One region of the Hydrogenophaga sp. UC242_53 genome, then DNA from elsewhere that is predicted to be linked to it. Evidence: predicted binding sites of a transcription regulator. Region 1 holds the regulator's gene; each other region holds the start of a gene.
The links. Region 1 encodes sigma-54, which starts transcription at its own class of promoters, with help from an activator protein. Its sites were predicted from a motif close to TGGCANGNAANCTGCTTT; they were not measured.
Positions count from the first base shown of each region.

Region 2: a site for sigma-54 is predicted at 2,584-2,601, ahead of ACFJI0_RS06710 (PQQ-dependent methanol/ethanol family dehydrogenase). Genes of this name have one in related genera too.
Region 3: a site for sigma-54 is predicted at 2,927-2,944, ahead of pedF (cytochrome c-550 PedF). Genes of this name have one in related genera too.
Region 4: a site for sigma-54 is predicted at 1,520-1,537, ahead of glnA (type I glutamate--ammonia ligase). Genes of this name have one in related genera too.

Region 1 covers NZ_CP170552.1:3,018,067-3,023,258, forward strand. Annotated here, with positions in the region: partial or broken gene ACFJI0_RS15130 (PAS domain-containing protein) at 207-938, opposite strand; partial or broken gene ACFJI0_RS15135 (CHASE sensor domain-containing protein) at 1,195-1,431, shown strand; gene ACFJI0_RS15140 (ATP-binding protein) at 1,883-2,947, shown strand; gene rpoN (RNA polymerase factor sigma-54) at 2,951-4,441, opposite strand; gene ACFJI0_RS15150 (GlsB/YeaQ/YmgE family stress response membrane protein) at 4,699-4,971, opposite strand; gene ACFJI0_RS15155 (YhjD/YihY/BrkB family envelope integrity protein) at 5,129-5,192, shown strand, end outside.
Region 2 covers NZ_CP170552.1:1,300,936-1,306,127, forward strand. Annotated here, with positions in the region: gene ACFJI0_RS06695 (ABC transporter permease) at 1-726, shown strand, start outside; gene ACFJI0_RS06700 (quinoprotein dehydrogenase-associated SoxYZ-like carrier) at 729-1,517, shown strand; gene ACFJI0_RS06705 (quinoprotein relay system zinc metallohydrolase 1) at 1,514-2,479, shown strand; gene ACFJI0_RS06710 (PQQ-dependent methanol/ethanol family dehydrogenase) at 2,736-4,433, shown strand; gene ACFJI0_RS06715 (c-type cytochrome) at 4,516-4,836, shown strand; gene ACFJI0_RS06720 (hypothetical protein) at 4,861-5,169, shown strand.
Region 3 covers NZ_CP170552.1:1,315,250-1,320,441, forward strand. Annotated here, with positions in the region: gene ACFJI0_RS06780 (MBL fold metallo-hydrolase) at 1-507, shown strand, start outside; gene ACFJI0_RS06785 (sigma-54-dependent Fis family transcriptional regulator) at 484-2,541, opposite strand; gene pedF (cytochrome c-550 PedF) at 2,984-3,475, shown strand; gene ACFJI0_RS06795 (substrate-binding periplasmic protein) at 3,490-4,362, shown strand; partial or broken gene ACFJI0_RS06800 (aldehyde dehydrogenase family protein) at 4,607-5,192, shown strand, end outside.
Region 4 covers NZ_CP170552.1:1,378,048-1,383,239, reverse strand. Annotated here, with positions in the region: gene glnA (type I glutamate--ammonia ligase) at 53-1,468, opposite strand; gene ACFJI0_RS07105 (competence/damage-inducible protein A) at 1,734-2,549, opposite strand; partial or broken gene ACFJI0_RS07100 (EI24 domain-containing protein) at 2,546-3,443, opposite strand; gene ACFJI0_RS07095 (alpha/beta fold hydrolase) at 3,528-4,340, shown strand; gene ACFJI0_RS07090 (hypothetical protein) at 4,567-5,192, shown strand, end outside.

The DNA of each region.
Region 1 (5,192 bases):
TCGTTCACATACGAGATCACGCTCTTGCCATCGGCCCGCAGGCGCGCCTGGTACATCATGCCGGGCACCCGGGCCGCGATGTTCTGCAGCAGCTTGAGCTGTTCGGTCAGGCGCTCGCTGGCCTCGCGCTCGGCCGTGATGTCCTGCACCACGCCGAAATCGGTCTGCGGGTTGCCGGCCACGCTGGTCTGGCCGATGCGGGTGCGGAACCAGCGCTGCTGGCCATCGGGCAGCCGCCAGCGGAACTCGACCTGGCGCCCGTCCATCGCCTCGCGCGCGGCCTGCCAGGCGGGCCGGTCGTCCGGGTGGATGCCCGCGCGGCCGTCGCCGCGCGCGATCAGGTCGCGCGGCTCCAGGCCGGCGATCTCGAACAGCCCCAGCGACCACACCACGCTGTCGGAATGCTGGGCGTTGGTCCAGTGGCCCACGCGCGCCAGCTTCTCGATCGCGGCATGCAGCTCCACCTGCTGCTGCAGCCCGAGGTTCGCCTCGCGCAGGGCCGCCTCGGTCTGCAGCCGGGCTTCCGTCGCCTCGAACTCGCGGGTGGCTTCGGTGATGTAGACCAGCGCCAGGGGCTCGGGCAGCGTGTCCATCACCGTGGTGTGCAGGCGGACCCGGTGCATCACGCCGTCGCGCAGGCGCAGGTGCTGCACCGTGTCGGGCGACGGCAGCTGGTTCACGAAGCGCGCGCGTTCGTCGGCGCTGGGCCAGTGCCCGAGCTCCACGGTCGTGCGGCCGATCACGTCCTCGCGGCGCTGGCCGGTGAGCGCCAGCCAGGCGTCATTGACCGCCAGCAGGCGCCCATCGCTCAGGCGCGAGACGATGGCGGCCAGCGGCGAGGCCAGGAACAAGGCCTCGAAAGGCAAACCCGCCTCCTGCTGCGGGGGAAACGCTGCGCACCCGATGGTGGACGGGGGTTCGGGAACAGCTTCGGCCATGCGCGCTCGTGAAAGGGTGGGAGGACGGAAACAGGCTCAAATTGTGCCGGACTGTGTGGCTTGCGGTGCGTGAAATTGGCCTGCTAAAGTGGCTTGCTGTTCACCACCACGTGCCCTGGAGACCATGAAACCCACCTCGCTGCGCCAGCAACTCACGCGCGCGGCCATGCTCACCACCTTGCTGGCGATCCTGCTGAGCGCCGGCGCCTTGCTGACCTACGAGCTGATGGTGTACCGCCGCGTCGGCATCGCCGACATGCGCACCCAGGCCGATCTGATCGCGCGCTCCACCGCCCCGGCGCTGGCATCGAGCGACGCCCAGGCGGCCTGGGAAAACCTCTATCTGCTGCGCCAGCAACCCCAGATCCGCGCCGCCGCCGTGTACGGCCGCGACGGCGCGCTCATCGCCTCGCACACCACCACCGCGAAAAACGAACTGCGCGCCCGCATTCCGCTGACATCGGAGGCCTGGGGCCCGCGCTTCAGCGGCTCGTCGCTGGAGATGGTCCGCCCCATCGAGCACAACGGCGCGCGCATCGGCATGCTCTACCTCAAGGCCGAACACGGCGTGTGGCAGCGTTTCGTGGACTTCGCGCTGATCGTGCTGGCCGTCAGCGCGGTGAGCCTGGTCGCGGCCTACTACCTGTTCGTGGTCCTGCAGCGCCGCATCACCGCGCCGCTGGAGAAGATGACGTCGGTGGCGCGCGACGTGATCGGCAGCCACAACTGGTCTCTGCGGGCACCGGCCACCGACTACAAGGACCTGGACGTGCTGGTCGACGCCTTCAACCGCATGCTCTCCGAGTGCGAGATCCGCACCACCGAGCTCGAACGCGAGATGGTGACGCGCCAGGGCGTCGAACGCGAACTGCGCCAGGCCGACCGCCAGAAGGACACCTTCCTGGCGCACCCTCGCCCACGAATTGCGCAACCCCCTCTCGCCCATGACGAGCGCGGTGGCCCTGCTGCAGATGCCGCAGGTGTCGCCGCAGGCACGGGAGAAGGCGCTGGCGGTGCTCGAGCGCCAGCTGCAGCACATCGTGCGCCTGGTCAACGACCTGCTGGACGCCTCCCGGGTGCGCACCGGCAAGCTGTCGCTCGACACGGCGCCGGTGAACATCGGCGAGCTGCTGCACACCGCCACCGAAGGCGCGCAGGCGCTGGCGCAACAGCATGGCCTGCAGCTCACGCTGCACCTGCCCGATGCGGCGCTGTATGTGAACGGCGACGCGGTGCGGCTGACGCAGGTGTTCTCCAACCTGCTGAACAACGCCTGCCGCTACACCCCGCACGGCGGGCGCGTGGACCTCTCGCTCACCTCGACGCCATCCTCGGTCGAGGTGACGGTGGTGGACACCGGCATCGGCGTGGAGCCCGCCATGCAGGAACGCATCTTCGACCTGTTCGAACAGGCGGACCAGTCCATGCAGCGCGGCAGCGCCGGGCTGGGCGTGGGGCTGACGCTCTCGCGCCAGATCATCGAGCTGCACGACGGTTCGCTGTCCATGCACAGCGAGGGCCTGCACCGCGGCTCGTGCTTCACGGTGCGGCTGCCCCGCCTGCATCGAGAGCCACCGCGCGACGAGCCCCCCACCGTGGCGCCGTCCCACGCCCAGCCCTCGCGCCCGCTGCGCCTCCTGATCGCGGACGACAACGTCGATCTGACGGTGAGCCTGTCGGCCGTGCTGTCCTCACATGGGCACTTGGTCGAGGTCGTGCACGATGGCGAAGCGGCGGTTCGCGCGGCGCGCGCGCAGGTGCCGGACGTGGCGCTGCTCGACATCGGCATGCCCGGCCTCGACGGCCACCAGGTGGCGCGGGCGCTGCGCGCCGATGCCACCACGCAGGGCATCCGCCTCGTGGCCATCACCGGCTGGGGCCGCGACGCCGACCGCGAGGCCGCGCGCCTGGCCGGCTTCGATCAGCACCTGCTCAAACCGGTGAACCCCGAACAGCTGCTGCGGCTGCTGAGCGAGCCGCCAGAAGCGCCCCGCGCCCCGCCGGCCTGAGCCTCAGGCCGAGACGGCCAGGCCGTCATGGCGCTTGCGCCGGCCCACGGCCTCGATGCGCAGCATCTGACGGTACTTGGTGACGGTGCGCCGCGCCACCGTCAGGCCCTGCCGGGCGAGCTGGCGCGTGATCTCGGCGTCCGACAGCGGCCGATCGGTCGACTCCGCTTCGATGATGTCCTGGATCAAACCCCGGATCGCGGTGCCCGAGCAGGCCTTGCCATTGGCGCTCACCATCGCGCGCGAGAAGAAGTGCTTGAGCTCGTACACGCCGGTGGGCGTGGCGATGTACTTGTTGTTGGTGACGCGCGAAACCGTGGATTCGTGGATGCCGACCTCGTCGGCGATCTCGCGCAGGCCCAGCGGCTTCATCGCCATGCTGCCGTATTCGAAGAAGTGGCGCTGGCGCCGCACGATGGCCTGCGACACGTCGAGGATGGTCGAGAAGCGCTGCTCGACGTTGCGCAGCGTCCAGCGCGCCTCCTGCAGGTGCGCGCCCATCTCGGCGTTCTCGGCGCAGCGGTGGCGCTGGAACAGCTGGGCGTACACCTCGTTGATGCGCACCTTGGGCACGACCGCGGCGTTGAGCCGCACGTTCCACGCGCCCCGGTCCTTCTTCACGATCACGTCGGGCACGATGTAGTTCACCCGGGAAGAACTCAGGCGCCAGCCCGGTCGCGGGTCGAGGTGGCGGATGCGGTCACACACCGCCTCGACCTCGCCCACCGAGGCGTCCAGCGCCCGCGCCAGGGCAGGCACATCGCGCGCCGCCAGGCTGTCCATGTGGTCGTTGACGATGGCGCGCGCCATCGCGCGCACGTGGGGGCATTCGATCTCGCCCAGCTGCAGGCTGAGGCATTCCGCCACATCGCGCGCGGCCACACCGGCCGGCTCCAGCGACTGCACCAGCTTGAGCGCGATCTGCAGGTCTTCCAGCGTCGCTGCGGGCACCACGTCCGCTACCTCGCGCAGTTCGTTCAGGGGCGTGCGCAGGTAGCCGTCGTCGTCGAGCGACTCGACCACCACACCGGCCAGCGCGAGGTCGCGCGGCGACAGGGCCATGGTGCCGAGCTGCCCGTGCAGGTGGGCATTGAGCGGGGTTTCCTCCATCATGAAATCGAGCGCGGACACATCCCCGTCATGTCCCTGGCGGGCCGGGGTCAGACCATCGGCGAGCCACAGGTCGCTGTCGGACGCGGTGGACCGGTCGACCTCGGCCTCCGCCGGCGCCGCCAGATCGGTCTCGCGCGGTCCGTCGTACACCTCGCCGGCCGCTTCGCCCGATCGGCTGTCGATGTCACCATCCCGCAGGCCTTCGCGCTCGTCCTCGTCATCGCCCTCTTCCGCTTCCAGGAACGGATTGCGCCCCAGCACGTCGCGCACCACGATGCCGAAATCCAGCGAGGACATCTGCAGCAGGCGCACGGCGTGCTGCAAGCGGGGAGACAGGGTCTGGCTCTGGCGCTGGTCGGCGCGGGCGTCCATCTGGATCATGCGGTTCTCCTCCGGTAAGGCATGGTCGGCGGTGTCGCGAGGTGCGGCCGCCTCAGACCAACACCCTATGCAACCACCATGCCGCACGAGCGCGGAAGACACAAATTCCCACAAAACCACGTAACCGTCAGGCCCTCACAGAGGGACACGGTGCGCACCTTCCCGAACATTCAGACACAGTCGATCGGAACGCCCTTCAGGCCGACCCGCGCAAGGGCGCATCTTGCGGCAAGATTTGCCGAAACGGCCCGCGCGGACTAGTGCATCGATTCGTGTCGAAAGAGGTTGATGAGCGCCAGCAGGATGATGGCGCCGATCAGCGACACGAGCATGGCGCCCACGTTGAAGACGCTGTCGTTGAGGGTGTCCACCCCCATCAGGGGTGAGAGCACCCAGCCACCGATGGCGGCGCCCACGATGCCGGCCACGACATTGCGCACGATGCCCTGGCGCCCATCCGTGGACAGGACCACGCTGGCCAGCCTGCCCAACAGGCCGCCGACCGCCAACCAGAGGATGATGTTGATCATGGCGTTGCTCCTCGTTAGAGTGGTCGCAGGAAGTTCCTTCGAACCTGCCGGGGGCAATCCCCGCTCCCGGTGGCCGCGGGCACAGCACCTGCCCTGTCAAGGTCCCACCCGCCGGCATGCGGCGGGCCAACGCCACAACCGCAGCAGGAGATTTCCCATGAAGCAAGTGAAAGATGTGATGACCAGTGGCGTGCGCACGCTCGGGCCCCAGGACAGCGTGG
Region 2 (5,192 bases), 1.7 Mb from region 1:
CTGGGCTCGGCGCTGGTGCGCCCGCTGCTGTGGTTCGTGGTGTTCTCGGCCGGCTTTCACAACGTGTTCGGCGTGGCGATCATCCCGCCCTACGAGACCTACATCGAGTACCAGGTCTACATGGTGCCGGGCCTGCTGGGCATGGTGGCGCTGTTCAACGGCATGCAGAGCTCGCTCTCCATGGTGTACGACCGCGAGATGGGCGTGATGCGCCTGCTGCTCACCGCGCCGCTGGCGCGCGGCTGGCTGCTGGCCTTCAAGCTCCTGGGCAGCACCGTGCTCTCGGTGCTGCAGATGGCGGTGTTCCTGCTGATCGCGCTGGCCTTCGGCGTCGAGCTGGCCTGGGCGCATCTGCCGGGCCTGTTGCTGGCCATGGCCTGCGCCGCCGCGATGCTGGCCGCGCTGGGGCTCGTGCTTTCGGTGTACGTGAAGCAGCTGGAGAACTTCGCCGGCACCATGAACTTCGTGATCTTCCCGATGTTCTTCATCAGCCCTGCGCTGTACCCGCTGTGGAAGCTGGAGGAATCGGGCGCCTACTGGCTGCTGAAGATCGCGGAGTTCAACCCTTTCACCCACGCGGTGGAGGCCATGCGCTTTGCCATGGTTGGGCAGTTCAACGCCGTGGCCTGGGCCGTGGTGCTGGGGTGCACCGCCGTGTTCTTCGTGCTCGCGCTCTGGGGCTACGACCCGCAGCGCGGCTTCATCCGCCAGAAGGGCGGGGGCTGAGCATGCTGCGGCGCCGAACCTTGCTCTGGGGCGGCCTGCTCGGCGCGCCGCCGCTGTGGGCTGCCGCCGAAGACCGCACCGGGGGCGACCCGCTGGGCTCCATGCAATGGCCCACGCTGCGTCGGCAGTACCTGCGCGATGCGCCCATGGTGTTTTCCGAGGCGGTGACGGTGCGCGGCCCGGCCTTCGCGGACGACGCGATGAACGTGCCGCTGCTGGTGGACGCGCGCGGCCTGGCCCGCACGGGCGGCGGTGTGGCGCGCATCCTGGTGGTGGTGGACCGCAACCCGGTGCGCGAGGTGTTGGCCTTCGAGCCCTTGCGCGCGCTGCCCATGCTGGCGTTCCGCATCCGCATGGAACAGGCATCGCCGGTGCGCGCGATGGTGCAGACGGCGGACGGCCGCTGGCACGTGGGCGGCACCTGGGTGCAGGCGGCCGGTGGGGGCTGCACGGTGCCCGGCGCCACGCGCGCCGACGGCTCGTGGAGCCGCACGCTCAACCAGGTGCAGGCGCGCTTCTTCCCGAATGTGATCGAGGGCAGCCGTCGCCTGCGCGTGCGCGTGATGCACCCGATGGACACCGGCCTGGTCGCGGGCATCCCCGCGTTCTACATCGAGCAGCTGCAGCTGGTGGACAGCGCGGGCCAGGCCTGGTGGCGCCTGGCCCTGCACGAGCCGGTGTCGGAAAACCCGCTGCTCACCTTCGAGCTGCCGCCGCAGCACGTGGGCGGTTTCCGCCTGACCGGGCGCGACAACAACGGCAACCGCATCGATGCCGAGGTGCCCGCGTGACGGTGCGCGGCGCGCTGGCCTCAGCGGCCCTGCTGTTCGCGGCCATGGTCCACGCGCAGCCGCAGCCCGACGTGGCGCGGCTCGACCATGGCCTGCGGCCGCGCCAGGTCGCCGAACACACCTGGGTGATCGAAGGCGCGGTGGCCGACTTCTCGCGCGCCAACGGCTGCAACATCATCAACACCGCCTTCATCGCCACGGGCGAGGGCGTGGTGGTGGTCAACACCGGTCCTTCGCGCGGCTATGGCGAGCAGCAGCGCCGCGCCATCGAACAGCTCACGCACGAACCGGTGCGCCACGTGTTCAACCTCAACCTGCACCCCGACTACTTCTTCGGCAACCAGGCCTGGGCCGACCGCCCCACGCAGGCCCTGGCCGGCAGCATCGCAGGCATGAAAGCCGAGGGCGCGGCCTACGCCGACAACCTCTACCGCCTGTGCGGCGACTGGATGAAAGGCACCGAGCCCACACCGGCACGCGAAGCCATCGAACCGCGCACGCTGAGCCTGGGCGCACACACGCTGGAGCTGCGGCGCCTGAGCGGCCACACCGGCGATGACCTGGTGCTGATCGACCACCGCACCGGGGTGCTGTTCGCCGGCGGCCTGGTGTTCGCCGAGCGCGTGCCCACCACGCCGCACGCCGACCCCGCCGCCTGGCTCGCCAGCCTGGACACGCTGGCGCAATGGCTCACCGCGGGCGAGGTGCGGCAGGTCGTGCCCAGCCACGGCCCGGTGCACAGCGGGCCGGTGGGCGTGCAGCAGACGCGCGACTGGCTGCGCTGGCTCACCACGCTCATGCAGGCGAGCGCCGAACAAGGCCTGGACCTGAGCGAGCTGCTGCGCACGCCCGTGCCCGCGCGCTTCGCCGGCTGGGCCGCGCAGCCCGCCGAGCTGCACCGCAGCCTCGTGCAGTGGTACCCGCGGTACGAACAGCGGGCGCTGGATTCGCGCGCGCGCTGAACCCTGTTGCAGGGGTTGATTCGTTTCTGAACAGTGTCACAGCCGCGACCCGCCGCGAGGCCCGGGCGTGGCGCATTTCAGGCCGGAAAACCGCTCGAAAACGCTGGCATGGATGTTGCCATTTGCTGTCTGTGCAAACCCCGACGGCCGCAGGGCCGGGGTGTTCACGGGCGGCCGGGCATGGTGCTCGGTCGCAGGCATCACACATCCACGAACGAGCAGGAGACACACTGTGAAACGCACCCTATTGAGCCTGATGATTCTGGCCGCCACCGCCCACGTGAGCGCCCAGGGCGTGACCGACGCGATGATCGCCGACGACGCCAAGACCCCCGACAACGTGTTGAGCTGGGGCCTGGGCACCCAGGGCCAGCGCCATTCCACGCTCAACGGCATCACCGAGCGCAACATCAACAAGCTCGTGCCGGTGTGGTCCATGTCGTTCGGCGGCGAGAAGCAGCGCGGCCAGCAGTCGCAGCCGCTGGTGCACAACGGCAAGATGTTCGTCACCGCGTCCTACTCGCGCATCTACGCGGTCAACACCAAGACCGGCGAGAAGCTCTGGAAGTACGAACACCGCCTGCCCGAAGGCATCATGCCCTGCTGCGACGTGATCAACCGCGGCGCCGCGCTGTACGACAACCTGGTGATCTTCGGCACGCTCGACGCGCAGCTGGTCGCGCTCGACCAGAACACGGGCAAGGTGGTGTGGCGCGAGAAGATCGACGACTACGCCGCCGGCTACAGCTACACCGCCGCGCCCCTCATCGCCGAAGGCCTGCTGATGACCGGTGTCTCGGGCGGTGAGTTCGGTGTGGTCGGCCGCGTGGAAGCACGCGACCCGCGCACCGGCAAGATGGTGTGGACGCGCCCCGTCGTCGAAGGCCACATGGGCTACAAGGACGGCAAGGAAAACGGCATCACCGGCACCACCAACGCCACTTGGCCGGGCGAGACGTGGAAGACCGGCGGCGCGGCCACCTGGCTGGGCGGCACCTACGACGCCAAGACCGGCCTGGCCTACTTCGGCACCGGCAACCCCGGCCCCTGGAACAGCCATGTGCGCAAGGGCGACAACCTGTACTCGGCCTCGACCGTCGCGATCGATGTGAAGACCGGCAAGATCGTCTGGCACTACCAGAGCACGCCCAACGACGGCTGGGACTACGACGGCGTCAACGAATTCGTCACCTTCGACATGGACGGCAAGCGCATGGGCGCCAAGGCCGACCGCAACGGTTTCTTCTACGTGAACGACGCGGCCACCGGCAAGCTGGTCAACGCCTTCCCGTTCGTGAAGAAGGTGACCTGGGCCACCGGCATCGACCTCAAGACCGGCCGCCCCAACTTCGACGACACCAACCGCCCGGGCGACCCGACCGCCGCCGGTGGCGACGGTGCCAAGGGCAAGGCGGTGTTCTCCGCGCCGGGCTTCCTGGGTGGCAAGAACCAGATGCCCATGGCCTACAGCCCCAAGACCGGCCTGTTCTACGTGCCCACCAACGAATGGGGCATGGAGATCTGGAACGAGCCCATCACCTACAAGAAGGGCGCGGCCTTCCTGGGCGCGGGCTTCACCATCAAGCCGCTGTTCGACGACCATATCGGATCGCTGCGCGCGATCGATCCCAAGACCGGCAAGGTGGCCTGGGAAGTCAAGAACAGCGCGCCGCTGTGGGGCGGTGTGCTCACCGCCGGCGACCTCGTGTTCTGGGGCACGCCCGAGGGTTACCTGAAGGCCGCCGACGCCAAGACCGGCAAGGTGGTGTGGCAGTTCCAGACCGGCTCCGGCGTGGTCGCGCCCCCCATCACCTGGACCGAGGGCGGCGAGCAGTACGTCAGCGTGGTCTCGGGCTGGGGCGGTGCCGTGCCGCTGTGGGGCGGTGAAGTGGCCAAGAAGGTCAACTTCCTCGAACAGGGCGGTTCGGTCTGGACCTTCAAGCTCATGAAGTGATGTGGTGTTGGGGGTGGCGTGGCCCAGGCCATGCCACCCCTTTTTTCTGTCCCTTCTTTCCTTCCTTTCTCCGGTGCCCGCCATGCGTTACCTCCTGATCCTCCCCACTGTGCTGGCCGGCCTGGCCCAGCACGCCACCGCCGCCGACCTGGCCGCCGTGGAACTCGCCAAAGCCAATGGCTGCTACACCTGCCACGCCAACGCCGACAAGGTGGTCGGCCCGGCCTTCAGCGCCATCGCGGAAAAATACGCGGGCGACAAGGACGCCGCGGCCTCGCTCGCGCAGTCGATCCAGAACGGCTCCAAGGGCAAGTGGGGCCGCATCCCCATGCCTGCGCATCCCAGCCTGAACGCGGCCGACCTCAAGACCCTCTCGGCCTGGGTGCTCACGGTCAAACCCTGAGCCGGTCTACCCACCTGTCCCGCCATGAGCGCGCAGACCGATCTGTGCCACCCCCGCACCCTGCTGGGTGCGGCCCTCGCGGTGCTGTCCAGCGTGGGCGATGACCGCTACCGGGCGCATGCCGAATTCCGGCTGGCCCGGTACGCCCAGGCGCGCGAGATCTGGCATGGCCTGGCCGAGGCGGGCAACGCCGAGGCCCTGTTCATGCTCGGCGTGCTGGCCGATGAAGGCCTGGGTGAACCGCGCAACCCGGCCCGGGCCGAAGCGTTCTTTACCCGTGCTGCGCGGGCGGGCCACGCCAAGGCGCGGCGCCAGGTTGGTTTGTGTTCGTAAGCAGAGGGGGAAACTGACGAATA
Region 3 (5,192 bases), 1.7 Mb from region 1:
GGCCTGATCGAAGGCGCGGTGTTGGCGGTGGGCGCGCAGCGCCTGCGCGTGATGCGCGTGGAGCAGGGGCACACCGAGAGCGACCTGGTGCTCTGGCACGCGCAGCAGGGCGTGTTGTGGGCGGGGGGTCTGGTGTACGGCGAGCGCCTGCCCGAACTCGCGCAGGGCAGCGTGGACGGCTGGCTCGCCGCGCTGGACCGTTTGCAGGCACTGGGGCCGCGCCACGTGATCGGCGCGGTGGTGTCCAGCGCGCAGGGCGATTCAGGGCCCGTGGCTCTTTCGGGCACACGCGGCTACCTGCAGGCCTTGCGCGATCATGTGCTGAGCGCAATGGACCAGGGGCGCCACGCCGGCGAGAGCGCCACCGTGCCCATGCCCGAATGGCGCGGCTGGGCCGGCCACGCGCAGCGCCAGGACTTCAACGTGCAGCGCGCCTGGCGCGAGCTGGAGCCGCTGTGGATGCGGCAGGCGCCGCCGCCGGCTTCAGCCGAGCAGGTCGGGCGGTAGCTGGTCCTTCTTGCGGTAGATGGTGTTGCGCGAGACGCCCAGCGCCTTCGCCGCCGCCGACACATTGCCCTTGTGCAGACGCAGCATCTGCGCCATGGCGCTGAGCGTGACGTCCTGCAGGCGCTGGCCATCGCCCGGTGCCACCTCGCTCAGCGGCGCGGGCGGTGGCAGCGGTTCGCTGCCCGGGGCGGTGCCGAAGGACTCGGCCAGGCCGCCCTCCGCCGCATCGGCGGCCTGGGCGTGTTCGAGTTCGTCGAGGAAATCGTCGGGCAGGTGCGCCACGTCGATCACGCCGTCGCTGCCCACCATCACGACGGCGGTGCGCAGCAGGTTGTGCAGCTGGCGGAAATTGCCCGGCCACTGGTAGCGCTTGAACAGCGCCATGACATTGGGCGCGATGCCGATCTGCTGGCCCTGGTCGCACAGCGCCTTGAGGATCTTGTGCACCACCAGTTCGAAGTCTGTGCGCTCGCGCAGCGCCGGCAGGCGCACCACCAGGCCGTTGAGGCGGTAGTAGAGGTCCTCGCGGAAATCGCCGCGCGCGATCATGTCCTTGAGGTTCTTGTGCGTGGCGCTGATCACCGTCACGTCCACTTCCACCTCCTTGCCCGCGCCCAGTGGGCTGACCTTGCGGTCCTGCAGCACGCGCAGCAGGCGGGCCTGCAGGTGCTTGGGCATGTCGCCGATCTCGTCGAGGAACAGCGTGCCGCCGTGGGCCTGGAGGATCTTGCCGATGGAGCCCTTCTTGCGTGCGCCGGTGAAGGCGCCTTCTTCGTAGCCGAACAGCTCGGACTCGATCAGCGTGTCCGGGATCGAGGCGCAGTTCACCGACACGAAGGGCTGCGCCGAGCGCGTGGAATCGCCGTGGATGGCCTGGGCCAGCAGGTCCTTGCCGGTGCCGGTCTCGCCCAGGATCATCACCGGGATGTCGCGCCCCGAGACCCGGCGCAGCTTGTGGATCACCGTCGACACCTGGGGGTCGCCCGTGTCGAGGTACTGCAGCGAGGAGAACTGCATCTTGCGGCCGGTGGGCCTGAGCGGCTCGGCCGCGGCGGCGGCGCAAGCGGGTGCCGCGTCGGGCGCGGCGCCCGTGGGCTTGCCACCGCCCGACCAGGGGTTGGCGGCCTTGATCTTCACGCGGCACCAGACCGACACGCCGTTGTGCATGCACAGCTGCTTGGGCGTGGGCATGGCGCCGCTGAACAGCTCGAACAGGGCCGAGATCGGCATGCCGAAGAGCGAGGAGAAGGTGTGGGCCTTGAGCGCGCTGAACGGCAGCCCGATCTGGAACTGCGCGCTGCGGTTGGCCGAGAGGAAGCGGCCCTCGGGCGAGAACACCGCGATGCCTTCGACCAGCGTGCCCAGGAACTCGGAGCGGGTGTGGAAGTGGATGCGGATGGCCTTGGGGAAGATGTCCGCGAACATGTGGTTCTCGATCATCTGCGCCGACATGCGCACCAGCGCCAGCGTGTGCTGGTGGTAGCTGCGGTGGTCACCCGTCACGTCCAGCGCGCCGATGACCTGGCCGTAGGGATCGAAGATCGGCGAGCACGAGCAGGTGAGGAACTTGTTGGCGTCCATGTAGTGCTGGCTGCCGTGCACCGTGAGCGCTTCCTGTTCGCTGAGCGCGGTGCCGATCGCATTCGTGCCCTTGTTTTTCTCGGACCAGTCCATGCCGGGCGTGAGCGCGACGCGCGAGGCCTTTTCGAGAAAGTCGGTGTCGCCCAGCGAATGCAGCACCAGGCCCTTGGCGGAGGTGAGCAGCACCATGCTGTGGGTGTTCACGATCTGGTCGTAGAGCGTCTCCATGACCGGGGCGGCGTGCTGGAACAGGAATCGGTTCTCTTCCCGTGCATCGTTGAGCAGACCCACGCCGGGGCTGGAGAAATCGGGCGCGTCCGTGGAGTCGATGCCATAGGCCTGCGACCGGCGGTGGGCCTGGCCGATGGGATCGGGTGGTGCGTTGCCGTCCGGGCCGGGGGGCGCGGGCGCATCGTGTCTTCCGCCGGGAGGCGTGAAGAGGGCAGCACTCATGTTGTCTCCTGGATCCGGGGGAAATCCCCCCCAGTAGTCGGGCACCCATCGTGGCGGGTGCTCCGGGTCGTCAGACGGGCTGTCGTCTTGGTCGCGCGGGTTCATGCAATTCTCTTCATATCTGTCCCTGTGAGCAACACTGGTTAATCCCGAGATGCAACAGCGTGTCCCGGGTGTCACACCTTCGCTGTTAGCAAAGAGCCGGCCACCACCTGGGCCAGGCCGTGGCGCGCAAAGTTGACACACAAGGCGCCCATGAAGCGGCGGACTGTGACATCCGGTGCGATCGCAGGCGACCCGGTGATTCAAATTGGCACACCTTGCACGGGCCTGACCGGGCCTGCGGGCGGGCCCGTCCCTTGCGTGGCTCCGGTCCACGGCGCCATGGCCTGCAACTTGCTGTCCATGCCGGAAAAGACCCTTTCTGAACCGGAGACAACCCATGAAGATTTCGCGTTTCTCTCTTTCCTTGCGGGGCGCGCGCGGCCTGCTCGCGCTGGCCGTCACCTGCGGCGTGGCCGCCGTGATGGCGCATGGCGATGTGACACCGCAGGCGGTGGACACGAGCACCCTGCCGCAGCTGGGCACCAAGTGGCTCGATGCCAACCCCTACAGCAGCGGTCCCGCGAACAAGGAGGCGCTGCGCATCGGCACCTCGGCCTACAACCAGAACTGCGCGCGCTGCCACGGCCTGGAGGCGATCTCCGGCGGCATCTCGCCCGACCTGCGCAAGTTCGACGGCGAATGCTCGGGTTACGCCGACGCGGCGAAGAAGGCCGCGTGCTTCAAGGAGATGGACGACTACTACATGGCCACCGTGCGCCGGGGCCGCGTGCGCGACGGGCGCGTGTACATGCCGCCGTTCGAGGGCACGCTGTCGCAGGAGGCGATCTGGTCGATCAAGACCTACCTCGAAACCCGCCGCGAGCCCTGAGACGGGAGACGCGCATGACCACCACCCATCACCACCACCCCGACCGCCGCCAGGTGCTGGCGGCCCTGCTCGCCGCGAGCGTGCCACTGGCGCGCGCGCAGGCCGACCTGAGCGACCTCGAACGCATCCGCGCGAATGGCGCGCTGAAAGTGGCGGTCTACAAGGACAACGCGCCGTTCTCCGACGGCCCGGCCAACGACCTCCACGGCCTGGACGTGTCGATCGCCGCCGCGCTGGCGCGCCAGCTCCAGCTGAGGCTGGCGCTGCTGCCGTTCGACGCGGGCGAGAACATGAACGACGACCTGCGCAACATGGTCTGGCGCGGCCATTACCTGGGCTACGGCCCTGCCGACGTGATGCTGCAGGTGCCGGTGGACCGCTACCTGATGCAGAAGAACCGCCAGGTGATGATCCTCGCGCCCTACATGCGCCAGCAGCTGGTGCTGGCGCACGACACGCGCCGCGTCGCCGAGGTGCGCACGCCGGAAGACCTCAAAGGCCTGCCGCTGGCCGCCGAGCGCGGGGCCGGCGCGGCCAGCGCGCTCATGGGCCATGGCGGCGGTCTGCTGCGCGCGCAGGTGGGCATCCACAACAGCGGCGAGCAGGCGGTGCAGGCCGTGGTGGAGGGCAAGGCCGCCGCCGCGTATGTGACGCGCGCGCAGGCCGAGTCGGTGCTCTCGCACACCGATCCGAGGCCGAGCCACATCCGCCTGAGCACGCTCTCGCTCGGCGGCGTGCCCGACACCGGCTGGCCCGTGGGCATGGCGATCAAGGCCGAACACAAGGACCTGGGCCTGGCGCTGGAAGGGGCCTTGAAATCGATGCGCGACAGCGGCGAGCTGCTGGCCATCTTCCAGCAACATGGGCTCACGCTCACCGCGCCCTGACGCCCGACGCTTCAACACAGCCACTGGTTGCGCGCGCAACCAGTGGCTTTTTTCATGGCGCCGGCGTGTGTGCCGCTTTGAGACAGCCGGTTCGCTTGTGCACGGTTCCGGGACAGTGCGAACCCCGCATGTGTGCTTTCGTGCAGCGCTTCACCGGGCCCAAGCCCATGGCATGGAACTTGAAGAGAGCAGAGGGCCTGAAGACACAGGCCTTGCCATCAACGTCCATCCTGAGGAAGACAACATGCTTTACGCAGCCCCCGGCGCCGCTGGCGCCAAGATCGCCTACAAGACCCAGTACGACAACTTCATCGGCGGTCGCTGGCTCGCGCCGGTCAAAGGCCAGTACTTCGATGTGATCACGCCCGTCTCGGGCAAGGTGTACACGCGCGCCGCGCGCTCCACCGCCGAAGACATCGAACTCGCGCTGGACGCCGCGCACGCCGCGGCCGATGCCTGGGGCAAGACCTCGGCGGCCGAGCGCGCCAACGTGCTGCTCAAGATCGCCGACCGCATCGAGCAGAACCTGGAGCTGCTGGCCTACGCCGAGACCGTGGACAACGGCAAGGCGATCCGCGAGACGCTCAACGCCGACATCCCGCTCACGGTGGACCACTTCCGCTACTTCGCGGGTTGCGTGCGCGCGCAGGAAGGCGCGCTGAGCAACATCGACGAGAACACCGTGGCGTACCACATCCAGGAACCGCTGGGCGTGATCGGCCAGATCATTCCCTGGAACTTCCCCATCCTCATGGCGGCCTGGAAGCTCGCGCCCGCGCTGGGCGCCGGCAACGCCGTGGTGCTCAAGCCCGCCGAGTCCACGCCCATCA
Region 4 (5,192 bases), 1.6 Mb from region 1:
GCATGGCCCCTTTCGGGATGGCCCTGGCAGCCCGGCAGAGCCGGGCAAGCCATCACAGGCTGTAGTACATGTCGAACTCGACCGGGTGCGGCGCCATGCGGAAACGCGTGACTTCGCCCATCTTGAGTTCGATGTAGGCGTCGAGCATGGAGTCGGTGAACACACCGCCCTTGGTCAGGAAGCTGCGGTCCTTGTCGAGGTACTCCAGCGCCTGGTCGAGGCTGTGGCACACGGTGGGCACCAGCTTGTCCTCTTCGGGCGGCAGGTGGTACAGGTCCTTGGTGGCGGCTTCGCCCGGGTGGATCTTGTTTTCCACGCCGTCCAGACCCGCCATCATCAGGGCCGAGAAGGCCAGGTAGGGGTTGGCCGAAGGATCTGGGAAACGCGCTTCGATGCGGCGGCCCTTGGGGTTCGCCACGTACGGGATGCGGATCGAGGCAGAACGGTTGCGGGCCGAGTAGGCCAGCTTCACCGGGGCTTCGAAGCCAGGCACCAGGCGCTTGTAGGAGTTGGTGCCAGGGTTGGTGATGGCGTTGAGCGCACGGGCGTGCTTGATGATGCCGCCCACGTAGTACAGGGCGAAATCGCTCAGGCCGGCGTAGCCGTCACCGGCGAACAGGTTCTTGCCGTCCTTCCAGATCGACTGGTGCACGTGCATGCCGCTGCCGTTGTCGCCGGCGTAGGGCTTGGGCATGAAGGTCGCGGTCTTGCCGTAGGCGTTGGCGACGTTCCACACCACGTACTTGAGCACCTGCGTCCAGTCGGCGCGCTCGACCAGCGTGCTGAACTTGGTGCCGATTTCGTTCTGGCCAGCGCCCGCCACTTCGTGGTGGAACACTTCAACCGGGATGCCCAGCGATTCGAGGATCAGGGACATCTCGGCGCGCATGTCCTGCGTGCTGTCGACCGGGGGCACGGGGAAGTAGCCGCCTTTGACGGTGGGACGGTGGCCGCGGTTGCCGCCTTCGAGCTTGGCGCCGCTGTTCCAGGGAGCTTCGTACTCCTCGATCTCGCACATCACGCGGCCGGGTTCGTTGCTCCAGCGCACGCCGTCGAAGATGAAGAATTCAGGTTCCGGTCCGAAGAAGGCGGTGTCGCCCAGGCCGGAGGCCTTGAGGTAGGCCTCGGCGCGCTTGGCGATGGAACGCGGATCGCGGTCGTAGGCCTTGCCGTCGCCCGGCTCGATCACGTCGCATTGCAGGAACAGCGTGGTTTCTTCGAAGAAGGGGTCGATGTTGGCGGTATTGGGGTCGGGCATGAGCTGCATGTCGGAGGCTTCGATGCCCTTCCAGCCAGCCACCGAAGAACCGTCGAACGCGTGGCCCGAGCTGAACTTGTCTTCGTCGAAGTGAGACACGGGCACGGTGACGTGCTGTTCTTTGCCCCGGGTGTCGGTGAAGCGGAAGTCAACGAACTTCACTTCGTTGTCTTTCACCATTTGCATCACGTCTGCGACGGTCTTGGCCATCAAATACTCCTGTAGCTGGGTGAGTGGAAAAATTGAAAACGACGCTGCTGATAAGCAGAATGTGTGCCACAAAGTGGGTCATGCGCGGGCGCTGGCTCCCCCGGCTTCACGGGACAGCGGGAATTATGGCCCAGCCATGCGCCACAAAGGGTCGGCCGGCAGGCATCGAAGCCCTGGGAAGACCGTGCGTTGCACCTTGTCGGGCGTTATCGCCCCCGGTCGCACCCATTGGGTGCACCCGTCAATTGCACCGATTTGGTGCAACTCAATTTCGCACCATTTCAGGGCCCAGCTTCGCGTCGTGCCGATGCAGGCCCGCGAGCAGCTGGGCGTAGGCCGGCGCCACCGCCTCGGTGGCGCCCTTCACCCCCAGTTCGATGTGCCGGCCGTACTCAGGGTGGTCCACGCTGGGCAGGCTGAAGACCTTCACGGCATGGGCCTGCTCGATCTGCTCCATGAGCGGGGTCAGGGTGGCCTCCATGGCGCCGAACACGATCACCGAACGCTCCTGCCAGGCGCCCTGGCGATGCCATTGCGCGTACTCGGTATCGAGCACGCCTTCGATCATGGGCCAGGCCATGACGGGGAAGCCGGGCACGAAATGCACGCTGCCGCCCCCCGCCCCGTCGCAGCTGAAACCGGGGATCTTGTTGTACGGGTTGAGGATGAGGCGAGCGCCCACGGGAAACACGCCCATGTTGTAGCGGTGCACGTTGTCCGGCCGCTCGGGATCGAAGACCTCGCCACGCTCGGCGGCCGTGTCTCGCATGCGGGACTCGATCAGTTCCTTGGCCTGCGGGTGCAGGGCCAGGTCCACGCCCAGCGCGGCGGCGGCGCACTGGCGCGTGTGGTCGTCGGGCGTGGCGCCAATGCCGCCGCAGCAGAACACGGCGTCGCTGCCCGCGAACGCGTCGCTCAGCGTGGCGGTGATGCGGTCGCGATCGTCGCCGACCAGCTTGGCCCAGGACAGGGTCAGGCCGCGCTGCGCCAGCAACTCGATGATCTTGGGAAGGTGTTTGTCGCTGCGCTTGCCGGAAAGGATCTCGTCACCAACGATGATCAGGCCGAAGGTGGGTGTCATGAAAGGGTGGGTGGCTGGTTGAATGAGGACCCTGGTTCCTGGGCAGGCAAGGTCAATGGGGCCGGTGGGCTGGGTTCGGCGTCCCGCACCTCCACCGTGGCCTGCGCGCGCTGGCGCTGCAGCACGGTCAGGCAGAAATGGGCGAACCAGAGCGAGGCGAATGCGAACACCAGGGTGTAGATCCAGATCGCCACAGGCACCAGCAAGGGGGCCAGTGCAATGAACATCGCACCCGAAGCCCACAGCAGGCTGGGCGCGGCGCCCAGGTAGCCGCTGAGCACGCCCATGACGAGCAGGCTGCCGCGGTGCTCGCGCAGGATGGCCTTGCGCTCGTCGCCGCTGGCGTGCGTGGCCAGCGCGTCGAACGCGAACACCCGGTAGGTGAGCCAGCCCCAGATCAGCGGCGGAAGAATGAGCACCAGGGGTGGCACCAGCCACAGCGGCATGGACACGATCAAGGCCAGCACCGCGAGCAGCGTGGAGCCGAGCGACCACAACACGCTCACCAGCAGAGACCCACCGTGCTTGCGCTCCAGGCTGGGAAAGCGGCGCTGGCGCAACCAGCTCCACCATGGCGGGCGTCATGAACATCGCCACCAGCAACAGGCACAACAGCACGATGACGGGGGTGCGCAGCACCAGCACCAGCAGCGGCGCGAACACGGTGCGCAGCGAGCCCAGGCCCAGGCGCTCCAGCCAACCGAGGAACATCTGGATGAGGTCAAACGCCTCCAGCCACGCCGCCACCGAGGCCACGGCGTTTTCCCAGAAGAAGTAACCCAGGCCGAACGACAGCACCACCATCAGGATCAGCGGGAGAAACGACAGTGCGATCACCCGCGGATGCATGCAATAGGCGATGGCGCGCCAGAAGGAATCGAACAGCAAGGACATGCCGGCAAGAATACATCCAATCCATGTCAGGCCACCCCGCGGGCGGCCCTCGCGCCGATCACTGCGACGCTAGGATCGAGCCCCATGAAACACATCGACATCGCGGGCATTGGCCTGGAAGTGGCTCACATTCCGGGGCCGGCGGAACGTGCCCCCCTGGTCTTCCTGCATGAAGGCCTGGGCAGCGTGGCCATGTGGCAGCAGCGCGGCCGGCACTGGCCCGCCGAGCTTTGCACCGCCACAGGCCGCGCGGGCTGGCTGTACTCGCGCCGGGGCTATCGCCAGTCCGACCCCGTGGCAGACGTGCGCGGCCAACCCCGGTGGCAGGGGTCCTGGCACATCGGCCGCCACGAGCCCGACTACATGCACCACGAAGCCTGGCAGGTTCTGCCTGCGCTGCTGCAAGCCCTGGGCGTGCCCGAGCCCGTGCTCGTAGGCCATTCGGATGGCGCCACCATCGCCCTGCTGCACGCCAGCCGGCACCCGGTCGCGGCCTGCGTGGCAGTGGCGCCCCACGTGTTTATCGAAGACATCGCGCTGAACGCCATCGCCCAAGCCAAGACCTTGTACGAAGGCGATCCCGACGGGCTTCGCCAGCGCCTCTCGCGCTACCACGCCGACGTGGACAACGCCTTCTGGCAGTGGAACGACGTCTGGCTCAGTCCGGCCTTCCGCCAGTTCGACATCCGCGCCGAATGCCAGGCCATCACCGCCCCCTTGCTGCTGGCGCAAGGCCTGGGCGATGAGTACGGCACCCTGGCCCAGCTGGACGAGATCGCGCTGGCGGCGCCGCATGCGCAACGCATCGAGCTGCCCGATTGCGGCCACAGCCCCCACCGCGATCAGCCTGAGGCCTTGACCCGCGCCGTGGCGGATTTTCTGGCCCGCTTGGGCTGATTTCCCCGCCTGGGGGATGCACGCCCGACGCGCAGTTGGGCACAATGGAACGTTGGCCGGACGCGGGCGCCGCCGGCCTGGCGCGCCATACCGCCATTTGCATCAAACGACCTCAAAACCCCAAGAAATTCACACGAAACGCGTACACACAAGGCCACAAAGCCCCGCCGAAGGTCCGGCAAACCTCTACACTTTGATACAAATAGACGCCACCCCTCCGCCACACATGAATACTTGGAACAACCCATGGCTGCTTGCCGTGCTCGCGCCCGCTCTGCTGGCCCTGGGGGCATTCCTGCACCGCGTCTGGGTCGACAAGCAGGCGCGGGAACGGCGGCGCATTCCCAAGCATTGGCCGCTGAGCACCCGCGCGCTGGCCAACAGTGAAGAAGCCCGCGTCTGGCACTGGCTGGCGCGCGCCTTCTACGACCACCACGTCATGATCAAGCTGCCGGTCACGCGCTTCACCTTGCCGCGCGACAAGGAGCAAGGCATGGACTGGTACAAGCTGCTCGGCGGCGTGTATTGCACCTTCACCGTCTGCCGCTCGGATGGGCGCGTGCTGGGTTGCCTGGACGTACCGGGCAGCGCTGGCTTGCCGCGCAGCACCCGCACGCTCAAACACTCCCTGCTGACCCAGTGCGGCCTGCCTTATTGGGTCGTGCGCTCCAACAGCCTGCCCACGGTTGCCGAAATCCGGGCCGAGTTCCTGGGCGAGTCCTCGCTCAACCACTCCATGCGCGAGCGCGAAATGGAAGAGCGCGCCATCATCGCCGCGCAGGCCAACCTGCGCACCGCGCTCACGCGCCAGCGAAGCAACCGCAACAGCGATTTCAGCCCGCTGTCGAACTG